Regions from separate parts of the Citricoccus sp. NPDC079358 genome, predicted to be linked through region 1. Evidence: predicted binding sites of a transcription regulator. Region 1 holds the regulator's gene; each other region holds the start of a gene.
What was found. The regulator LexA, encoded in region 1, represses DNA repair genes until DNA is damaged. The targets are predictions, from matches to a motif close to TCGAACANNTGTTCGA.
Positions count from the first base shown of each region.

Region 2: the regulator LexA is predicted to act here: its motif matches at 4,553-4,568, upstream of AB0333_RS04655 (DUF222 domain-containing protein).
Region 3: the regulator LexA is predicted to act here: its motif matches at 3,748-3,763, upstream of AB0333_RS02065 (DUF222 domain-containing protein).

Region 1 is NZ_JBFBLI010000010.1:44,791-51,187, reverse strand. It holds gene AB0333_RS12600 (Ig-like domain-containing protein) at 1-3,458, opposite strand, end outside; gene AB0333_RS12595 (LysM peptidoglycan-binding domain-containing protein) at 3,568-3,927, opposite strand; gene lexA (transcriptional repressor LexA) at 4,139-4,882, shown strand; gene AB0333_RS12585 (hypothetical protein) at 4,888-5,784, shown strand; gene AB0333_RS12580 (ATP-dependent DNA helicase) at 5,781-6,397, opposite strand, start outside.
Region 2 is NZ_JBFBLI010000002.1:493,361-499,757, forward strand. It holds gene AB0333_RS04640 (HIT domain-containing protein) at 1-305, opposite strand, end outside; gene thrS (threonine--tRNA ligase) at 338-2,362, opposite strand; gene AB0333_RS04650 (hypothetical protein) at 2,520-2,654, opposite strand; gene AB0333_RS04655 (DUF222 domain-containing protein) at 2,651-4,441, opposite strand; one part of gene AB0333_RS04660 (IS3 family transposase) at 4,859-5,177, shown strand; one part of gene AB0333_RS04660 (IS3 family transposase) at 5,177-6,243, shown strand.
Region 3 is NZ_JBFBLI010000001.1:433,820-440,216, forward strand. It holds gene AB0333_RS02055 (bifunctional 3'-5' exonuclease/DNA polymerase) at 1-1,276, opposite strand, end outside; gene AB0333_RS02060 (VWA domain-containing protein) at 1,491-3,506, opposite strand; gene AB0333_RS02065 (DUF222 domain-containing protein) at 3,885-5,798, shown strand; gene AB0333_RS02070 (sigma 54-interacting transcriptional regulator) at 5,834-6,397, opposite strand, start outside.

The DNA of each region.
Region 1 (6,397 bases):
GGTTGCACGGGGACGACCACAGAGGTTCCCTCCACCCGGGCACCGGCCGTCTGGGCGGCCTCGTCCACGCCGAGTTCGAGTTCCTCCACGGCTCCGTCCGGATCCTCGTCGTTGTCCAGGACCGAGACGGAGATCTGCTCCCGGCCGTCGATCTCCTCGACCCCGACGAGGTCGTCGCGGGCGACGGGCGGCATCAGGGGGGCCTCCTCATCCACGCTGATGGAGAGGTTGGCGGAATCAGTGGCACCGGCCGGGTCGGCGATGGTGTAGCCGATATTGAGGAAACCCTCGGTCTCCGGGGTGACGACGCGGACCCGTCCATCCACGATCTCCACCGGCACCTCGGGCTGACTGGGGGCGAATCGATCTTGCACCAGCGTGACCTGATCGCCGTCGGGATCGGCGTCGTTGGCCAGGACGTTCGTGGTGAAGGTGCGCCCGGGCCGGACCTCGACCGAGTCGTCCAAGGCCACCGGCGGGTTGTTCGTACTGAGCGGCTGGGCGATGCCGACGGTCACGGTGCCGGTGGCGCGGGCACCCAGCCGGTCCACGGCGGAGTAGGTGAAGACATCGGAACCCGTGGCGGCACTGGACGCGGTGTAGACCAACCGGCCCTTCTCCATGCGCACGGATCCCTGGGTGGGTGGTGACTGCACGCCCTCCAAGGTCACGGAGTCGCCGTCCGGATCGATCCCGTCCAACGGGATCGGCACCGCCACAGATTCTCCCGAGAGCACCCGGGCGGACACCGAGAGGGGCACCGGCGGATTATTGGACTCGCGATCCATCGGCACCATGGAGACTTCCACGGTCGCCGAGGCCTGCTGCCCGTCCGGGGCTCGCACCGTGTAGGCCAGAGTGGCCCGCCCTGGCTCACTGCCCGCGCGGAACCGGACCTTTCCGTCGGACACGAAACCGATCCCGAGGTCCTCGGCGACCTGGCGGTCGAGTTCGGGCACCAGGGTCAGCTCTTCCTGGTTGGGGTGGGTGTCATTGGCCAGGACGTCGATCGTGACCACGTCTCCGACGCGGACGTTCGCCGCATCCGCGACGGCGATGGGCGGTTGCATGACCTCCGGTTCTGGCAGCGGCACCACGGTGACCTCGCCCTGGGAGGTGCCCTGGGCATTCGACACCGAATAGGAGAACGTGGCCGGGCCGGTCAGGCCTCCGGTGTCCACGACCCGGACGTGGTTGAAGTCCTCGACGGCCAGTTTCAACGGGGCGGGTGCCCCGGACTCGGTCGTGGCATCCTGGACCCCCTGTACCACCAGCACGCCACCGGTCGGATCGGTGTCATTGCCGAGGACATTGACGAGGGCCTGGCCGCCCGCCGGCAACAGTGCGATGTCACGCACAGCCACCGGCAGACCGGAACTCTCCTCGCCCTCCACGACATCCACCCGGATCAGTCCCGGCGCGGAATCGTACTCGTTCGCCGCCAGGTACTCGACGTAGTAGGTGTCAGCGACCTCCGAGGACCACTGCACCGAACCTCCCGCAGCCGAGTAGCAGATCTCCGCATTCTCGGTAGCAGCCACGTGGGCGAGGCGCAGTGGGCCCCCGAGGGGGTCGGTGTCGTTCTCGAGCGGGTAGAACGTGATCTCCTGACCCGCCTGGACGGTGACGTGGTCGGCCTGGGTGATCGGCGGATGGATCGAACCGCGTTCGAGGACCTCGATCTGCACGGTGCCCGTGGAGGTCTCGCGCCCATCGGACACGGAGACCTGGAGGTCACGGCGTCCGGCCTCGCCGGTGTTGTCCTGGAACGTGAGCTGGCCGTCCGGACGGGTCCGGACGGTATCCGGCTCCTCGGCGAGGGCGCCCACGAGCTGGAGGTCGTCGCCGTCCGGGTCGATCCAGTCGGTCAGGACCTGGCTCGTCACCGATTCCCCAGCTGGCACGCGCAGCACCGCCTTGCGTTCCTGCGTGGGCCCCCGGTTCTCACTGTCCGGCACCACCCGCAGGGACACCTGTGCCGTGTCCGTGCCGCCACGCCCGTCATCGGCCACATAGGTCACCTCGGCCCGGCCGCTCGCGGATTCGGGGACGACGATCTGCATGCCGATACCGTCGATGATCTCCTGCACCGTCCCCACCGGAGGCTGATCGCCCTCGAGGGAGGCCGTCAGGACGTCACCATCGGGATCGGAGTCATTGAACAGGACGGGCAACGATGTGGTGCGCCCGGCACGCACGCCGAAACTGTCATCCTCTGCCACCGGCGGCCTGTTCTCCTCCTGCCGTTCCGGCAGGGCGGTCTCCTGGGTGACCTCGTCGGATTCCTCTTCCGTCTCCTCGCCCTCACCCTGGGGCGGCTCGAGGTCGTCCCAATTGGCGACGACCTTCATCTGATCCAGGACCATCCAGTTGGTCCCGGACGTCGTGTCATTGAGGACGACGGCATCACGGTTCACCCGGAAGACCAGCTCCGCGCCGGCCTGCAGGTCCGGGACGGGCACCACCTGATCCTGCTCTTCACCCTCACAGTCCTGCAGGTAGTGTCCGGTGACGGCCGAGGCGGCATGCAGGCACCCGGCGACCCGGACGGGCGCCGTCGCCGCCACACTGCCCGCGGCACCGGCGGCCGTGGTCGATCCGGCGGAGGGGTCCGTGGGCGGGACGATGCTCAGGGACCGGATCTCACCGCTGGACAGTCCCACGGTGAGCAGTTCCCGCTCCGTGGACAAGGCCAGTTGGTCTGCCTCTGGACCGGACGGCTGCGGCACCGCACCCACCAGTCGCTCATCCTCCACGACGTGACCGGGCCAGGACAGGGTGCCGGAGGAGGAATCCACCACCACGGGAACGTCACCCACGGCCACCAACTGCGGTTCCTGCATGCCGGACAGGCCGTCGACGCGGTCCCGGCCGGTCTCCACCAGGGCCCCGGACGACTCATCCTCACGCCCGAAGCGGATCACGGTGGCCTGACCGAGGTCGGCCACGAACACCTCACCGCCCACCGTCGTCGTCGACGTCACGGTCCCCTCAGCCTCGTAGAGTGGCTCGTCCCCGGAGATCTGGGGCGTCGGGTCCACCGTCCCGGCGTATACGGCCCCTTCCGCGGGGTTGCTGGCGGAGATGATGCCCGCCCCGAGCGCGAAGTCCTGGGTGGCCGGCAGCATGACCTGATCACCGGCGGCCATCGCAGTCGTGTCAATGGACGTCAGGGCACCGGATGCCGGATCCAGCATGAGGGCGGTGACATCCTCCTGATGGAGCTCGACGCCCTCCATCGGGGGCCGGAAACCACCGTCCAGGATGGCGGACTCGTGGTTCAGGTGGCCGACGTATCCCCCGCTGTTGTGGGTGACCCAGATGCCTGCATCATGCAGTTCGAGGTCAGCGGTGTCGAAGCCGGGATAGAGCAAGGCGCCGGTGGCCACCAGCGCACCGATGGCGGAAAAGGCCACCGGGGTCGCCACAGACTTCATCTGCTTGCGCTTGTTCCCCATGCGTGCCCCGTCATCAGCAATGGATCCGCCCCACCACGGACCGAGGCCATCCTACCGGCCGGTCGGAGGGTATCGAATCCTCGGCGCCGCAGCCAGGTCCAGCCGGGGCTCAGGCCCCGGCGGGCACGAACAACACCTGGCCGGGCTGTAGCTCACCACCGTCGAGGTCATTCAGTTCGCCGATGCGCAGGATGGCTTCATGACGGGGCGATTCCGGGGCGGTGCGCCCGGCGATGGCCCACAGGGTGTCGCCGTAGTTCACCGTGAGGGTCTCCACGGCTGCCGCCGACTCGTCGGCCGACGCGGACGCCGGGGCCACCCCGTGGGCGCCGAAGAAGACAGCGGCCGCGGCGGCCAGGACTGACAGGAGGATGACGGGGAACCCCACGAAGAGGAAACGACCACGGCGGTTCAGGTGGAATCCGGCGGAGCCGGTCGTGCGGGTCTGGACCGATGCTGCAGTGCTCATGCTCTTCTGCCTCTCCTCCCGGATCCCCGGGCCGTCTAGAACGTGTGTTCGACTGCTTCGACGTCATGTCTAGCACGCCTGTTCGAAACATGCCAAGAAAACTTCGAACATATCTTTGAATCGAGGCTGTGACTCCGGTATCGTCAAAGCCAGCGACCCAGCACGAGACACCTCACCAAGACCGACGGACACGATAAGAACGGATGGTCGAATGGCCCCCCGGATTTCCACTCCCGCCCCGGACCCGCACCGCGTTCCCAGCGTCCGGCCCCTCACCGATCGTCAGCGGATCATCCTCGGATCCATCCGTTCGGCTATTGCCGCGCACGGCTACCCGCCGTCCATGCGGGAGATCGGGGATGCCGCCGGCCTGGCATCCCTCTCCTCGGTCACCCATCAGCTGGGTCAACTCGAGAAACTGGGCTACCTCCGCAAGGATCCGGGCCGCCCGCGTGCCATGGAGGTCCTGCTGGACGAGAACGGCCGAGCTCTTTCGACGGAGTCGGCTGCCGCGGCCCCCGATTCGACCGCCACGCCGGTGGGGACGGTGAGGACCCTGCACACCGGGGCCGCCGAGGGTGATGCCGTACCGGTTCCGCTGGTGGGCAGGATTGCCGCCGGTGGGCCGATCCTCGCCGATCAGCAGGTCGAGGACGTCATGACCCTGCCGCGCCAGCTGACTGGCGAAGGCGAGCTGTTCATGCTGAAGGTCTCCGGGGATTCCATGGTCGATGCCGCCATCTGCGACGGCGACTGGGTGGTCGTGCGCCAGCAGAACAACGCACTGAACGGGGACATCGTCGCCGCCCTGCTCGACGACGAGGCCACGGTGAAGACCTTCCGGCAGCGAGACGGCCACACCTGGCTGCTGCCACAGAACTCTGCGTATGAGCCCATCCTCGGCGACGAGGCGACGGTCATGGGCAAGGTCGTCACGGTACTCCGGGCGCTCTGAGCCCCATGAACCATCGGCCCCTGCCGCCCGGCGTCCGCGTGGCGGATGCCGAGGAGTTCGTTTATACACACGGGCGGCTGCTCGAACGCCGTCGGGTGGACCTGCTGCTCCATGGGGGCGGACCCGAGGGCGTCCTGGCCGCCCTGGGGGCATACCGCAATCCGGACGGTGGTTTCGGCCACGGCCTCGAACCCGATGTGCGATCACCGAGGAGTGAGGCGCTCTCCACCCTGACGGCCCTGGATCTCCTGGCCGGCTGGGATCTGGCCGAGCACCCCTGGGTGCGCTCTGGACTGGAATACGTGGCCTCGACCTCCGGGGTGGATGGTTCCGTGCCGTTCGTCACCGAGGCCTCTCTCGAGTGGCCCCATGCACCGTGGGTCCAGCCGGTTCCGGGCGGTTCGCATCTGACCTTCGGCTTCGCCGCCGCGGCACTGCTGACCGGGTTCTCGGGCGGGTGGGCCGAGGCCGCTTCCGATTGGTGCCGCCTGCGATTGTCCCAGGGGTCGACGGACGGCGGACTGGCCGCCTACGAGACCAAGTACGCACTGAGGTTCCTTGCCGCGGACGGCCTCCCCGCGGGCTCGGCGGACAGCCCGGTCCTGACGGTGCTCCGTGAGCGGCTCTCGGCCGACGGCTCCCTTCCCGTGGAGGGCGGCGCCGAGGACGAGAGCCTCCACGCGGTCGACCTGGTCCATGATCCGTGGACCGTTCCCTTCCCGTCCGATCTTCTCGGCGGGCTGGTCCCGGCGGCCGTGCTGTCACGGGACCGGCGGTGGCTGGCTTCCGCCCAGGACCCCGACGGCGGATGGTCGGTGGATTGGCCCGCCTGGAGCCCGGCCCCCGGCCTCGAATGGCGGGCTATTCGCACGGTCGGCGCCCTGGAGATGCTGATCCGCTAGTCACCGGGACGGAGCCGTTCCAGGACGCCCCGCACCACCGAGGGATCGGCCGTGGGCCAGAAGTCCGGCAGGGTCGAGCGCAGGAACGACCCATACCGTTCCGTCGCCAGCCTCGAGTCGAGGACAGCCACGACACCGCGGTCCGTCGCGGTTCTGATGAGTCGGCCGGCACCCTGCGCCAGGCGGACCGCCGCGTGGGAGGCGGAGACCGCCATGAAACCGTTGCCGCCATGGCGGCTGATGTCCCTGGACCGCGCCGTGGAGAGAGGATCGTCCGGTCGCGGGAACGGGATTCGGTCGATGACCACCAGCCGACAGGACTCGCCGGGCACGTCCACGCCCTGCCACAGGCTCATGGTCCCGAACAGGCACGTGTCCTCCTCCGTGGCGAACTGCCGCACCAAGGCGGTCAGCGTGGTGTCGCCCTGGCACAGGATCGTGGGCTTCGGCCCGAGCCGGGTGCGCATCTCGGTGGCGGCGTCCTCGGCGGCCCGCTTGGAGGAGAACAGGCACAGGGCACCGCCGCCGGACGCCCGGAGCAGTGCCTCCAATTCGTCATAGCTCTCGGGGGCGGCGAACCGGCCCGGCTTCGGCAGGTGCCGCGCCACGTAGA
Region 2 (6,397 bases), on a different contig from region 1:
TACGGGTAGAGGTTGCACAGCACGAAGGCCGTCCGGCCCCGCGCCACAATCAGAGACTGCTCGTCGGATCGCCCCGGGGCCGCGCAGAACGGACACGTGGACTCCCCGCTGACCTGGTCCTGTCCCCCACGGACGTAGGCCATCCGGTGGGGGTTCCACAGTCGTTGGAAACCGTCCGGCGTGCCGGCGAGTTCGAAGTCGTCGGTGGCCGGGGTGCCGTCCGCGGCCTGACCGAGGTCCTGAGCGTGCGCGCCCGTGGCGCCGGGGCCGGCGTCGGGACGGGTGCCCGACGCCGGCCCGGTCACGGGACCGCTGTTCCTCGGGCTCGGCACCGGGGTCACTGGGTCTCCCGGTTCCTCACGGCGTTCACGATGCGCTCGACGGCTTCGCTCACGGGCACGCCGTTGTCCTGGCTGCCGTCTCGGAACCGGAAGGAGACCGCTCCTGCTTCGGCATCCTCGCCACCGGCGATGAGCACGAACGGCACCTTCTCCTTGGAGGCCGTGCGGATCTTCTTCGGGAAGCGGTCGGAGCCGTCGTCGAGGCGGGCACGGATGCCCTGGGCCTTGAGCTGGGTGACGACGTCGGCCAGGTAGTCGTTGAAAGCCTCTGCGACCGGGATCGCCACGACTTGCTCCGGGGCCAGCCACGCGGGGAAGGAGCCGGCGTAGTGCTCGGTGAGCACGCCGAGGAAGCGTTCGATCGACCCGAAGAGGGCGCGGTGGATCATCACGGGACGTTGGCGGGTGCCGTCCGCGGCCTGGTACTCGAGGTCGAAGCGTTCCGGCAGGTTGAAGTCCAACTGGATGGTCGACATCTGCCAGGTGCGGCCGATGGCGTCCTTCGCCTGGACGGAGATCTTCGGACCGTAGAAGGCGGCCCCGCCCGGATCCGGAACCAGATCGAGACCGGAGGCGGTGGCAACCTCCTCGAGGGTGCGGGTGGCCTCCTCCCAGATGGCGTCCTCGCCGACGTACTTCTCGGGATCCTTGGTGGACAGTTCGAGGTAGAAGTCGTTGAGGCCGTAGTCCTTCAGAAGGTCCAGAACGAAGGTGAGGGTGGTGGTCAACTCCTCCTTCATCTGATCCTTGGTGCAGTAGATGTGGGCATCGTCCTGCGTCATCCCACGCACGCGGGTCAGGCCGTGCACCACACCGGACTTCTCATAGCGGTACACCTGTCCGAACTCGAACAGCCGCAAGGGCAGCTCACGGTAGGAGCGGCCCCTCGACGAGAAGATCAGGTTGTGCATGGGGCAGTTCATCGGCTTGAGGTAGTAGTTCTGCCCCTGCTTGGTGATCTCGCCCGTGAGCGGATCTCGCTGCTCATCGATCTGCATGGGCGGGAACATGCCGTCCGCATACCAGTCGAGGTGACCGGAGATCTCGTAGAGGTGCTGCTTGGTGATGTGCGGGGTGTAGACGAACTCGTAGCCGGCCTCGGTGTGACGCTGACGCGAGTAGTCCTCCATCTCCTTGCGGATGATGCCGCCGCGAGGGTGGAACACGGGCAGGCCGGATCCCAGCTCGTCCGGGAAGGAGAACAGGTCCATCTCGGCACCCAGTTTGCGATGGTCGCGGCGCTCTGCCTCGGCCAATCGCTCCTGGTACGCCTTGAGATCGTCCTTGGTGGGCCAGGCGGTGCCGTAGATGCGCTGCAACTGCTTGTTCTTGTCGTTGCCCAGCCAGTAGGCGGCAGCCGAACGGGTGAGCGCGAAGGCATTGGAGATGAGCTTGGTGTTCGGCAGGTGGGGGCCGCGGCAGAGGTCGCACCAGACGCTGTCACCGGATTTGCGGTCCACGTTGTCGTAGAGGGTGATCTCGCCGGCGCCGACCTCGATGTTCGCGCCCTCGCCGACGGCGTCCGCATCGTCCTGCTTGCCCAGCAGTTCCAGCTTGTACGGCTCATCGACCATCGCCTGGCGTGCCTCGTCCTCGGTGACGACGCGGCGGGCAAAGGTCTGGTTCGAGTTGATGATCTTCTGCATCATCTTCTCGACGGTCTTGAGGTCCTCCGGGGTGAAGGGCTCCTCGACGTCGAAGTCGAAGTAGAAGCCGTCCGTGATGTACGGGCCGATACCCAGCGTGGCGCCCGGGCGCAACTGCTGAACCGCCTGAGCCATGACATGGGCGGTCGAGTGGCGCAGGACGTTGAGTCCATCCTGGTCCGAGATATCCACGCCCACGACGTCCGCGCCGGCCGGAATCTGACGACTCAGATCCTGCAGTTGGCCGTCCACTCGCATCACGACGATGGTCTTCTGATCGGAGAAGAGCTCTGTGCCGGTGGTACCCGAGGTCACCTCCCGCAATTCCGCGTTGACGGTGATGCTGATCTGTTCGTGCTGCGACGCCTCGGACACGGTCCGGTTCCTCCTCGGGTAGGGCTTCAGGGCTGATGGCATACGGTGGCCATCGCCAGCCACCGGCCATTCTAGGGCAGACGTCGTCGGTTCGACGTCTGATGGCGTGCACGCCGTGGTGCCACAGGTGGAGTCCTGCACATCAGCCGGCCGCAGGTCACGAGCGTGCCGGTGGCTGGTTCGGCTGGTTCGGCTGGTTCGGCTGGTTCGCCTGGTTCGGCTGGTTCGGCTGGTTCGGCTGGTTCGGCTGGTTCGGCTGGTTCGGCTGGTTCGGCTGGTTCGGCTGGTTCACGCCGCATCGTCGAGGTTGTCAGGACGGCTTGGATCACCCGGAGTGTCGGGCCCCGGGCTCCCTGGATCTCGGGGGCGCCAGTAGTGGTTGCGGCGGGGCCGTTGTTCGGGGTCGTGATAGCGGGCCGGGATGAACCAGGGCACCCAGCCGCTAACCTCGATCTCCCAGGCTCCGGCATGGACGGCGTGGTGGTGATGTGAGCAGAGCAGGACTCCGTTCTCGACACTGGTGGGCCCGCCGTGCTCCCAGAAGCTGATGTGGTGGACTTCACACCAGGGAGCGGGAATGGAGCAGGCTGGTGCCGCGCATCCGCCGTCCCGGGCGACGATGGCCCGTCTGAGCTTTCGAGTGAACAGCCGCTGGGATCGCCCCACGTCGAGCACTTCTCCTCGCCCGCCGAGCACGACGGGGATCAGGTCCGCGTCACAGGCCTTCTGCCGGATGGTCTGTGGATCAACCGCTCCCGCATAGGCTCCCTGGGAGACCACGTGGCCAGTTCCCGCCCCGCTCTGCAGACTGGCGTACCGTCCCGCCAGGGACTCATAGTCGATCGTCACCAGAACTTGCGGCCGAGTTCTTCCGCTCCCGGTATCCGGCAGGTCAGAACCGCCTTCCTCGACGGTAGAAGACGCCTGCTTCGTCAAGGCCAAGGCACCGATCAGGGCACTGATGAGACCATCCAGTTCCCGTTGGGCCCGGCTCCGGGAATCCAACGAGTCGGCACCATCCAGGTGCTTCGCCCACACCTCGGAACCTGAGCCGTCGCCAGCACAGTCGCCAGCAGACGTGCGAGGATTGGAGGAGGCGGACACGAGGGTCTTCAACGTCTCATGCTGGCCGTCGGTCGCCAGCAGGGACCAGCGGTGCAGGCTCGCAGTTCCCTTGCCGTGATAGAAGAGTCCCTGGGCCGCGTTCATCTGGGCCTCGGTGGGCTCGAGGCCATCGGGATTCACCACGGCGTCAAAGCGCTGGCGCCAGTACGCGCACACCTTCCGCAGGGCGTCCGGGTCCATCTCCCGCGCCTGGGCCGCCAACACCCGCTCCCCCTCAGCGATCAAGGGGTCGATACGGTCCTTCGGCGCTCCGGCCCGGCTCGCATCAGCACGAGCAGTCGTGAGGGCATCCGCCACGGTGTCCACCGCGGCTGGATCGGCCTGGGCCAAGGTCACGGTGTTAGCCAGTGCTGTCATCTCGGGTGGAATTACCTGGGTGCGGTCCTGGGACAATCGCGACATGACACGGACAGCGCGTCGGACACGTTTCTTCGACTCATGACGGGGGATGCGTAAGACCTGCTGCAGGTAGTCCGCCCCATTGCGGTAGGCACACTTCCCCTCCGGAATCCCCAACACGCCACGGCGGGTCGCATGCGCCTCGAAGACCTGGTCCACCTGTCCTGCCAACCCCGTTCGAGCCGCCTCCACCCATCGTCCGAGGTCCTCCACTCCGGACAGCACGACGGGTAAACATCCCCTCGGCACCGGTTCCGCGGTGGCGCTCAACGTCTCGTTGTTCAGCAGCTCGTCGGGCAGCGTCTCGTCGGGCAGTGTCTCATCGTTCGGCAGCTCGTCCGGGTCGGTACCACTCCTCTCCTCGAGCCCCCTGTCCACATGGGCATACAGGCCCCACTCGTCGGAACGGTTCCGGTTTGGCCCGTCTGGGAAGCGGTCGACGGAGTCCAGCAGCCGTGGGTCCGACACCCGTGACGTCAACTCCTCCAGAAGGAGGCGGGAGGCCGCCAGCAGCCCGGGCAGGTCCAGCTGTGTCAACTCGTCCTTCTCGATCACCGGTACTCCCTTCCCACGTCGCCCGTCTCCACTGGGTAACCTGTCGCGCCGAGATGACTCGGTTCCCCTCTCACGCGGTCTCACCAGCTCAACCTCACCGACTCGATCGCTTAGTACATACATTCGATCACGAGGCTGGGACACGATAAGCCCCTCCATCGCAGAATGTGGATGCCGTCCCGTTTTCGGCTGCCTGTGCAGGAAGGGGTACGCCCAGCGGATCTGGCCATCCGGCGTCGTGCATTTCTACACTCAGGGCAACCACCAGCGTCCGAGTGCTGACAGCGCAGCCCTACGTGTCAGGCTGGAGCGGTACCACGGTGACTGAGCAAGTCAGTTCGATCGCGTAGGGCGAGAATCAGGAATCCGATCATGATGTCGAATCTAGCTTTGGCCGAAGTGGGCCAAGATGGATCCATGAGTAGTCCCGGACCCCGCGCCGGTGGACCGAGGCCTCGAAGGTCTTTTACCCCGGCGCAGAAACTCGAGTATCTGGCCCAGTACGAGGAGGCCTGCACCCGTCAGGAGGGCAGTGCCTTCCTGCGGGGACAAGGGTTGTATTCCTCTCAGATCGCCGAGTGGCGCAAATTACGTGATGCCGGGGTACTGGAGGGCAAAACGGCCGGACAGACGATCGGGAAACTGTCGCCGGAGCAGGCCGAGATCGCGCGTCTGCGCCGCCAGCTAGGGGTGAGCGAGAGCCGGTTGGAGCAGACCGAGGCAGCCTTGGAGGTGATGGGAAAACTCTCGGCGTTCTTCGAGAACGCCATCGAGAGCTCATCGGACGTGCCGAAGCCCAAGAAGAAATGACCAACGCCTACCACCAGCTGGTGGACCTCAAGGTACCCACCCGGCTGGCGGCAGCCCTGGTCGGGGTCTCGCGGACCACGATCTACCGCAAGCCAGGAGCGGCTCGAGATCACCCGCCGGTGGCGCCGCCGAACAAGCTCAGTACCGCGGAGCGGGCCGAGATCCTCGCCGTCTTGAACTGCCCGGCATTCGTGGACCTGGCGCCGTTGCAGGTCTATACGAAGCTGCTGGATGAGGGGATCTATCTGGGTTCGGTCTCTACGTTCTACCGGGTGCTGGCCGAGAACGAGCAGGTCGTGGAGCGACGACGGCTGGCCGCACACCCGCCCAGGGCCATCCCGGAGCTGGTGGCCACCGCCCCGGGGCAGGTGCTCTCGTGGGATATCACGAAGCTGGCCGGCCCGGTCAAGGGCAAGTACTTCGACTGCTACCTGATGGTGGATATCCACTCACGATTCATCGTCGGCGCGCACGTGCACGCCTCCGAGTCCGGAGTCCTGGCGGTGGAGATGATGCGGGAGATCTTCGGTATCCATGGCATCCCTCAGGTCGTCCACGCCGACCGCGGCACCTCGATGACCTCCAAGACCGTGGCCGCGCTGCTGTCTGATCTGGAGGTCATCCGATCCCACTCCAGGCCCCGGGTGAGCAACGATAATCCCTACTCAGAGTCACTTTTCAAGACGATGAAGTACGGGCCGACCTTCCCCGAGCGCTTCGCCTCACTGGGCGATGCGCGGGCCTTCATCAGTGAATTCGTGGACTGGTACAACCATCACCACCAGCACTCCGGCCTCGGGTTCCACACTCCCGCCAACGTGCACTACGGCTTCGCCCACGGTCTCGCGCAGAAGCGCTCACAGACCCTGGCCGCGGCCAGAGCCAAGCACCCGAACCGATTCAGCACCACCGACGATCTCAAGATCCTGGACCTCCCCGGTCCAGCATGGATCAACCAACCCCAGACCACCACCGAAAAAGCCGCAGCCTAACGGCCGCCTAACTCACCTTGGTACCGCTTGACTTGAAAAATTCCGCAGCCCAGAACCGGGAAGTAGCCATGCCTTCCACGACAGATTCCGCCACCGGCGAGCCACTTCACCGGGGCAGGTCCCCACGACTCAGGGTCCAGAATTTCTTCGTCTC
Region 3 (6,397 bases), on a different contig from region 1:
CGCGGTCCCCGGACATCGCTGCGAGGATGCGCGGCTCCACCTGGGAGGCGTCGGCCACCGTGAGCAGATGCCCCGGATCGGCTCGGACGGCGTCCCGGACCACCGCCGGAATCTGCATGGCGCCCCCGCCGTGGGCGGCCCACCGGCCTGTCACCACGCCGCCGACCGAGTAGGCCGGATGGAAGCGCCCGTCCCGGACCCATTCGTCCAGCCAATGCCAGCCGTTGGCGGTCCACAACCGGTACAGGCGTTTGTACTCGAGTACTCCGGAGATCAACTCGGACCGTCGTCGTGAGTCGGTACCGCCCTCGGAGGCCCAGCCCTTCAGGTCCCAGGCCCGGGTGGAGGACACCCGTACGCCGGCGAAGTGGAGACCGCGCAACAGGTCCTGGGGTGAATCCGGGTTGAGGCCGGGCACTCCGAGGGTGTCGGCGATGTTCTCCGAGAGTTCCTGCAGGAGCCGCGGGCGCTGTCCCTCCGCCGGACGGGGGCCCAGCACCTCGGCGAGCATCTGCTCGTGCAGATCTCGGCGCCAGGGCAGACCCTCGTGCAGAATCTCCGCCGCGATGAGGGCACCCTGGGACTCGGCGGCCAAGAGAAGCTTGAGCCGGTGACGGTGCGGAGATCCCGCCACCGCGGTCAGCTGGGCCACCAGTTCGCGCGCCAGTTCGGGTGCCGTGGGGGAGCCGTGCCCCCGGCGGCTGGTGGAGGGCAGATCGAAGAACGTGCCTTGATCCGCCCGCGCCGCTGGTGGCTCTGCTGCCCACGGCTCGGGTTCCAGCACCGGGACGGAGACGACGGGGGAGTAGGGCGAGCCGGTGGACGTGGACGTGGAGGCGGAGGTGGAGGTGGAATTGGGGGTGGAGGCGTTAGAGGGTGAAGCGTTGGGGGAATCGGTGGCGGTGGTCAGGATGCGCTGGCACAGACTCAGGTCCCAGCATCGGCCGATCTCCACACCGGCCTCGAGCAACGGCCGGTAGTCCCGCGCCACGGACGTGAACACCCAGCGCACGGTCTCGGGGTTCAGCCCGAGCCGAGCGGGCAGCGTACGCACCAGGTCGGGGAGCGCGGCGGCGGTGACCGGGGGGAGGGGTTCGATCCGGCCGTCGTCGACCACCACCGGCATCCACTGCCCGGGGCGCCCGGAGTGCCCGGACCGCTCGGACGACTCGGACGACTCGGACGACTCGGTTCGACTGTCCTGCCCCGACGGGCCGGATGGTCCGGCGATCGAGCCGCGTGCCGGATCAGGGGCCGGGCCCAGGACGATGTGCATCCACCCATTCAACCCGACCCGGGCCCCTCGAAGCTCCTCGACGCCCCTGGAGTCGGACGGTGGCGCGGCGGCACGCTGCCCGTCGGCTCGTCGGCTCGTTGGCTCGTCGGCCCGTCGGTCAGTTAGTCGGCCACTCGGTTAGTCCGCCAGTCGGTCCGCCGGTCCGTCGGTTAGGCAGTCGGTTAGGCAGTCGATCGGTCAGTCGATCAGTCGATCAGTCGGTCCAGTCCGAACCAGGTCGGTCCGAAGGGTGCGAGCGCGAGCGGAGGAATTCGCCCACCACGGCGGCACCCAGGTCGTCCGCCTCCGGTGCCACCACGCGGCCGTCCACCCGCCGGGCCATGGCGGCGAGGAAGTCCACCAATCCCGGGTCGGATCCCAGCCGGAAGAAGGTGGTCTCCGCACCGAGCCGGCCGACGCGGTCGAGTTCGGCAATGGTGGCGCGCAACGTTTCGCGGTCGGGTGGGTAGGAGAACCACGCCTCGGGGCCGGCGCCGGGGTGGTGCAGGAGATGCGCGGTCGGTTCGCCGTCGGTGACGATCAGCAGCACCGGCTGCAAGGTGGGGTGCTGGCGGAAGAAACGGGTGGCGAGCATCAGCCCGTGGTGCAGGTTGGTGCCTTGTTCGCGCATGGGCGGCAGGGCGGTGAGCTCGTCGATGTCCACTCGCTGCGCGTAGCGGCCGAACTGCACGAGTTGCAGCTGGTCGCCGCGGAACCGGGTCGCGACGAGGTGGTGCAGGGCCAACGCGGTGCGCTTCATGGGCACCCAACGCCCCTCGGCCGCCATCGAGAAGGAGGTGTCCACCAGCAACGCCACGGCCGCCTGGGTGCGGGCCTCGGTCTCCTGGACCTCGACGTCGGCCACCTCGATCCGTAAGCCGGCCCGGGGATTCCTGCCCTCGGCGACCGTGCGGGCGATCGCGTTCGTGATGGTCTGGGTGACGTCCCACGGCTCGACATCGCCGTACTGCCAGGCCCGACTCGAACCGGTGAGCTCGCCGGCAGTCCCTGCCCGTCGGGTATCTCGCTGGCCCTGGCGTCCCGAGAGGCGGCCGGCGGCGTCCTTGAGCAGGGCAGTGCCGAGCTTGCGAACGGCTTTCGGGGAGAGCGTGATATCCCCGTCGGCGCCGCGGCGCAGGAGGCCGCTGTCCCGGAGCGCCTTCTCGAGTCGTTCGAGGGTTCTGGCGTCGGCGGCGGCCTCGTTCCCGAGCTGACGGGCCAGCCGGTCCACATCCAGGTCTGACAAGGTGGAACCGGGACCGGACTGGGAAAGCTGGTCGCTGAGCTGGTCGAGTTCGGCCAGGTCTTGGAAGACTCCGGTGCCGTCTCCGAGGCCAAGCCCTTGGCCGCCGTCGAACTGTTCTGACCCGGTCCAGTCCTCGCCGGGACGTAGGCCTTGGAGGTTGGCGTCGAGACGGTTCAATTGGTCCAGGAGGTCCGGGGATCCGAAGGCCTGCGCAGACAAGGCCATCAGTTCTTCCCGCTGTTCTGGGGACATGGATCGAAGCATCCGCTGAACCGCAGCCGAGCGCTGGGCGAGGGCGTCGATCAGCTCGTCAATATCTGTCGGGCCTTCGGGGAACTGGTCACCGTGTTGGGCCATGAAGTCCTGGAAGTCCTCGGGGGTGTCGTCACCGCGGGCGTGCTTGTCCAGCAGATCGTTGAGGTCCCGGAGCATGGCGGCGATGGCCGCCCGATCCTGCTCCGTGGCGGCTTCCAGTGCGTTCTTCATGCCGGCGAATCGCTGGTCGAGTAGCTCGCGCCCGAGCAGGTCCTTGATCTCCTCGAAGGCACGGCGCGCAGTGTCCGACTGCCAGTCATAATCGGCCAATTCCGTGACGGCGGCGGCAGTGGAGGCGGGGAGGTTCTGCAACTGCATCTCCCGGAAGGCCCGATCGGTGTCGCCCATCCGGATATCGCGGGCCAGCTGTTTGCGCTCCTCGAGGACGGCCTCGTCCAGGAGCTTCTTCGCCTCCTGGAGGGTGCCGTCCAGGCGGTGTCGGCCGAGCAGGTCGCGGCGCTTCTGCTGGACCCGGCCGGCGAGCTCATCCAGACCGGCCATCGTCCGTCCGCCGCGGCGCAGGAACTCCCGCAGGGCCTGCGCAGGGGAGTATCCGGCCATGACATCATCGGCCACGGCGTCGAGTGCCTCGGAGAGGTCGATCGGCGGTGCGAGTGGATCGGGGCCGCCGTCGTAGCGGCCGTAACGTGAGGACTGGTGGTGTCTCACGGTGACTCCTTCCCCTGATGCGGGGTCTCGGCGTTCCACCGTCACTCTACGTCTTCCCGACGCCGGCGCCACCAGGTTTTCCGGACTCGTTGCGGTGGTCTTGGGGTCGCCGACGGCTTGCCGGAAGCCGGCCGCTTGCTGGTGTCGCTGTGCGGCGGCCGCCTCCTGCACAGGCCTCCCATGCTCGGAGTGTTGTCCGCAAGGGAAGGGCGAAGCCTCCTACCACGTCCGTGCACTGTGTTCGAATAGGTGTACTAGTCAATCCGATGGGCATCGATCGACGGTCTCTCACCTGTCGAACAGCCGGCGAATCGTCATCGGGTATGACATGGATGAGCAGGACCGGCATGGGGACAAACGGGGGTGGCAAGGACGGTGTTGATCGATCAGGACGGCGTGTCCTCTCTGGACCTGCCCGAACTCTTGGCGGCCGCCCGCGTGCTGGTGGAGGAGGTGGCGGCACGGGCCACTGACCATGGCCTGCTGGGGTACCTCGACCGCTTCGCTGACGAGCCGGAGGTGGATCGGTCGGCGCAGTGGGGCCTCTATGCCCATGTTGCCGATGAGGCACCCGGCGAGGATGTCCACGGCGCCGACAAGACATCCGGCGAGACGGCGACCGATTCCGGTACTGACATCCATCAGGGCCAGGCAACGGCGGCGTCCTTGCCGATCGTTCTGGCTCAGGTGGAGGGACTGTCCCGGCGGCTCGATTCAGCTCGGATCGGATTGGCGGGGCATACGAATCGGATCTTCGACCTCCACGCCACCCGGCGTGAGGTGTTGGGGATACCAGAGGGCAAGACCGCGTACCGCAATGGCGCGGACTATCTCCGGCAGATCTTGCGGATCCACCGAGTCGAGGCGAAGAAGAGAGTGGCGCGGGCGCAGTGTGTGCTGGCCAGCCACGACCCGACCAGCTTGCAACCCGATGCCGTGGTCCCTCCAAAAATGCCGGAACTGGCTCGGGCCGTGGCTGAGGCAACCATGGATTCGGCCTCGGTGGACACCGTGGCGGCAACCCTGGCTGAGGCCGTCCGGGATGCTGGGCTGGCCGGTGCCGATCCAGACCTCGTCCACGGCCTGGTCACGGAAGGTGAGCGGATCCTCGTCGGACATGCCTGCCAGTCAGATCCTGAAACCGTGAAAAAGGTCTGCTCGCACTGGCGCCAGCGCTTCGATGCGTTGGTTAACCCGGATGGTCTGGAACCGACGGACGCCCAGGCCAACGCAGCTCAAGGATTGTTCTACCACGGCAGGGGCCAGGCCAACCTGCATCGGTGGCTGCTGATGGCTACGGATCTCCAGCATGAGGTCCTGCAGACCATCACCGCCGATGCCACCAATCCTCGCAAAGACAAGGACAAAGACCCGAGCAAGGACGAGGGCACCGGTACAGAAATCGAATCCGGTGCGTTGACAGGGTATGAGGATGGTACGGCGGCTCACAGTGAGGCCAGCCCGGGAATCGACACCGCTGCGGAGCCCTGGACCGGCCAGGTCCTGGAGATGGAGGCTCTGGACCCACGCAGTCTGGCGCAGAAACGGCTCGATGGTGTGGTGAGTGCCCTGAGCGGCGCCTTGGCCCTCACCTCGACGCATGCACAGGGGTCGAGGGATGGTGCAGAGGGCACCGTGGGCACCGACTGGCCGGACGCTGGCGGTGGGTCACGGCCCCAGGTGCTGGTGATGATCGACTACCAGACCCTGGCCGGACAATACCGGTGGCATCAAGCCACCGTTCCGCCGGAAACCAGCGGCCACCTGCTCTCCCAGGCTGCCTATACCGGGCCGGTGAGTCCGGCCATGATCCGGCAGCTGGCCTGTGACAGTGACCTGATCCCGATCGTGCTCGGCGGCAAGGGAGAGGTGCTGGACGTGGGACGGTCCCAACGGCTCTTCACGCGCAAGCTCAGACGGGCGATCACGGCCCGGGACGGCGGCTGCGCGGCACCGGACTGTTCCATCTATGCCCCGTGGTGCGAAGCGCACCACATCCAGCACTGGGAACACGGCGGTCCCACCAGTGTGGACAACGGAGTCCTGCTCTGCTCGCATCACCACCATGCCGTGCATGCCGGAGCCTGGGAGATCGAGGTCGTCGACGGGATTCCGTGGTTCATTCCGGCTCCCTATCACGACCCCGCCCAGACGCCGCGTCGCAATCACTATTGGCGGACGGGCTCCAATAACTCCACCACCACGAATGGTCAGAGACTTCCGGAAAAAGGCGAAGACGAAGGCGGCGAAGGCGAAAGCGATGGCGAAGCAGACCAGCAGGGTGCGGCGTGATCCGGCTCGATGCGGTGGGGTGGCCAGCGGCCCCCTTATCCGTAGATGGTCTGGCCGTCGTCGGACTCCTTGGATAGTTCACGGGCCAGGTACAGGCCTTCGAGGGCCAACTCGATGGCGCCGGCCCGATGCCCGAGGGCTTGCCCGGCAGCAGCATCCGGTCTCTGATCTTCGGCGGGGTGTCCTGCTGTGAGGTCTCCTGCTGCGAGGACGCCTGCGGTGAGGCCTCCTCCGGCGTCCGTCTGCGGGGTGGAATCTCGGGTAGCCAGGGCGCTCAGCCGTTGGACGATCTCGTCATACAAGGTCGGGTCCTCAAGTTCGGGCAGATCCGCCAGGAACTCGGCCGCGGTCACGCGTTCGCCGGTGGTGGTGCGGTGCCCGTCGAAGGCGTCGACCAGCGGTGCGAAGTCGAGGCCGGCAAAATGCTCCCGCACGGTCTGGGCGGTCGCGGTCCGCAACAGGTGTTCGAGGATCTCGTCTTCCCGGCCCTCCTCACCCGACTCGAATTCGATCTTGCCACCAAGCACTTCCGCAGCGGATTCCAGGTCCACGAGGCGCGCCACCGGTTCGTCGCCTCGAACGGTCGCCCGATGGCGGGC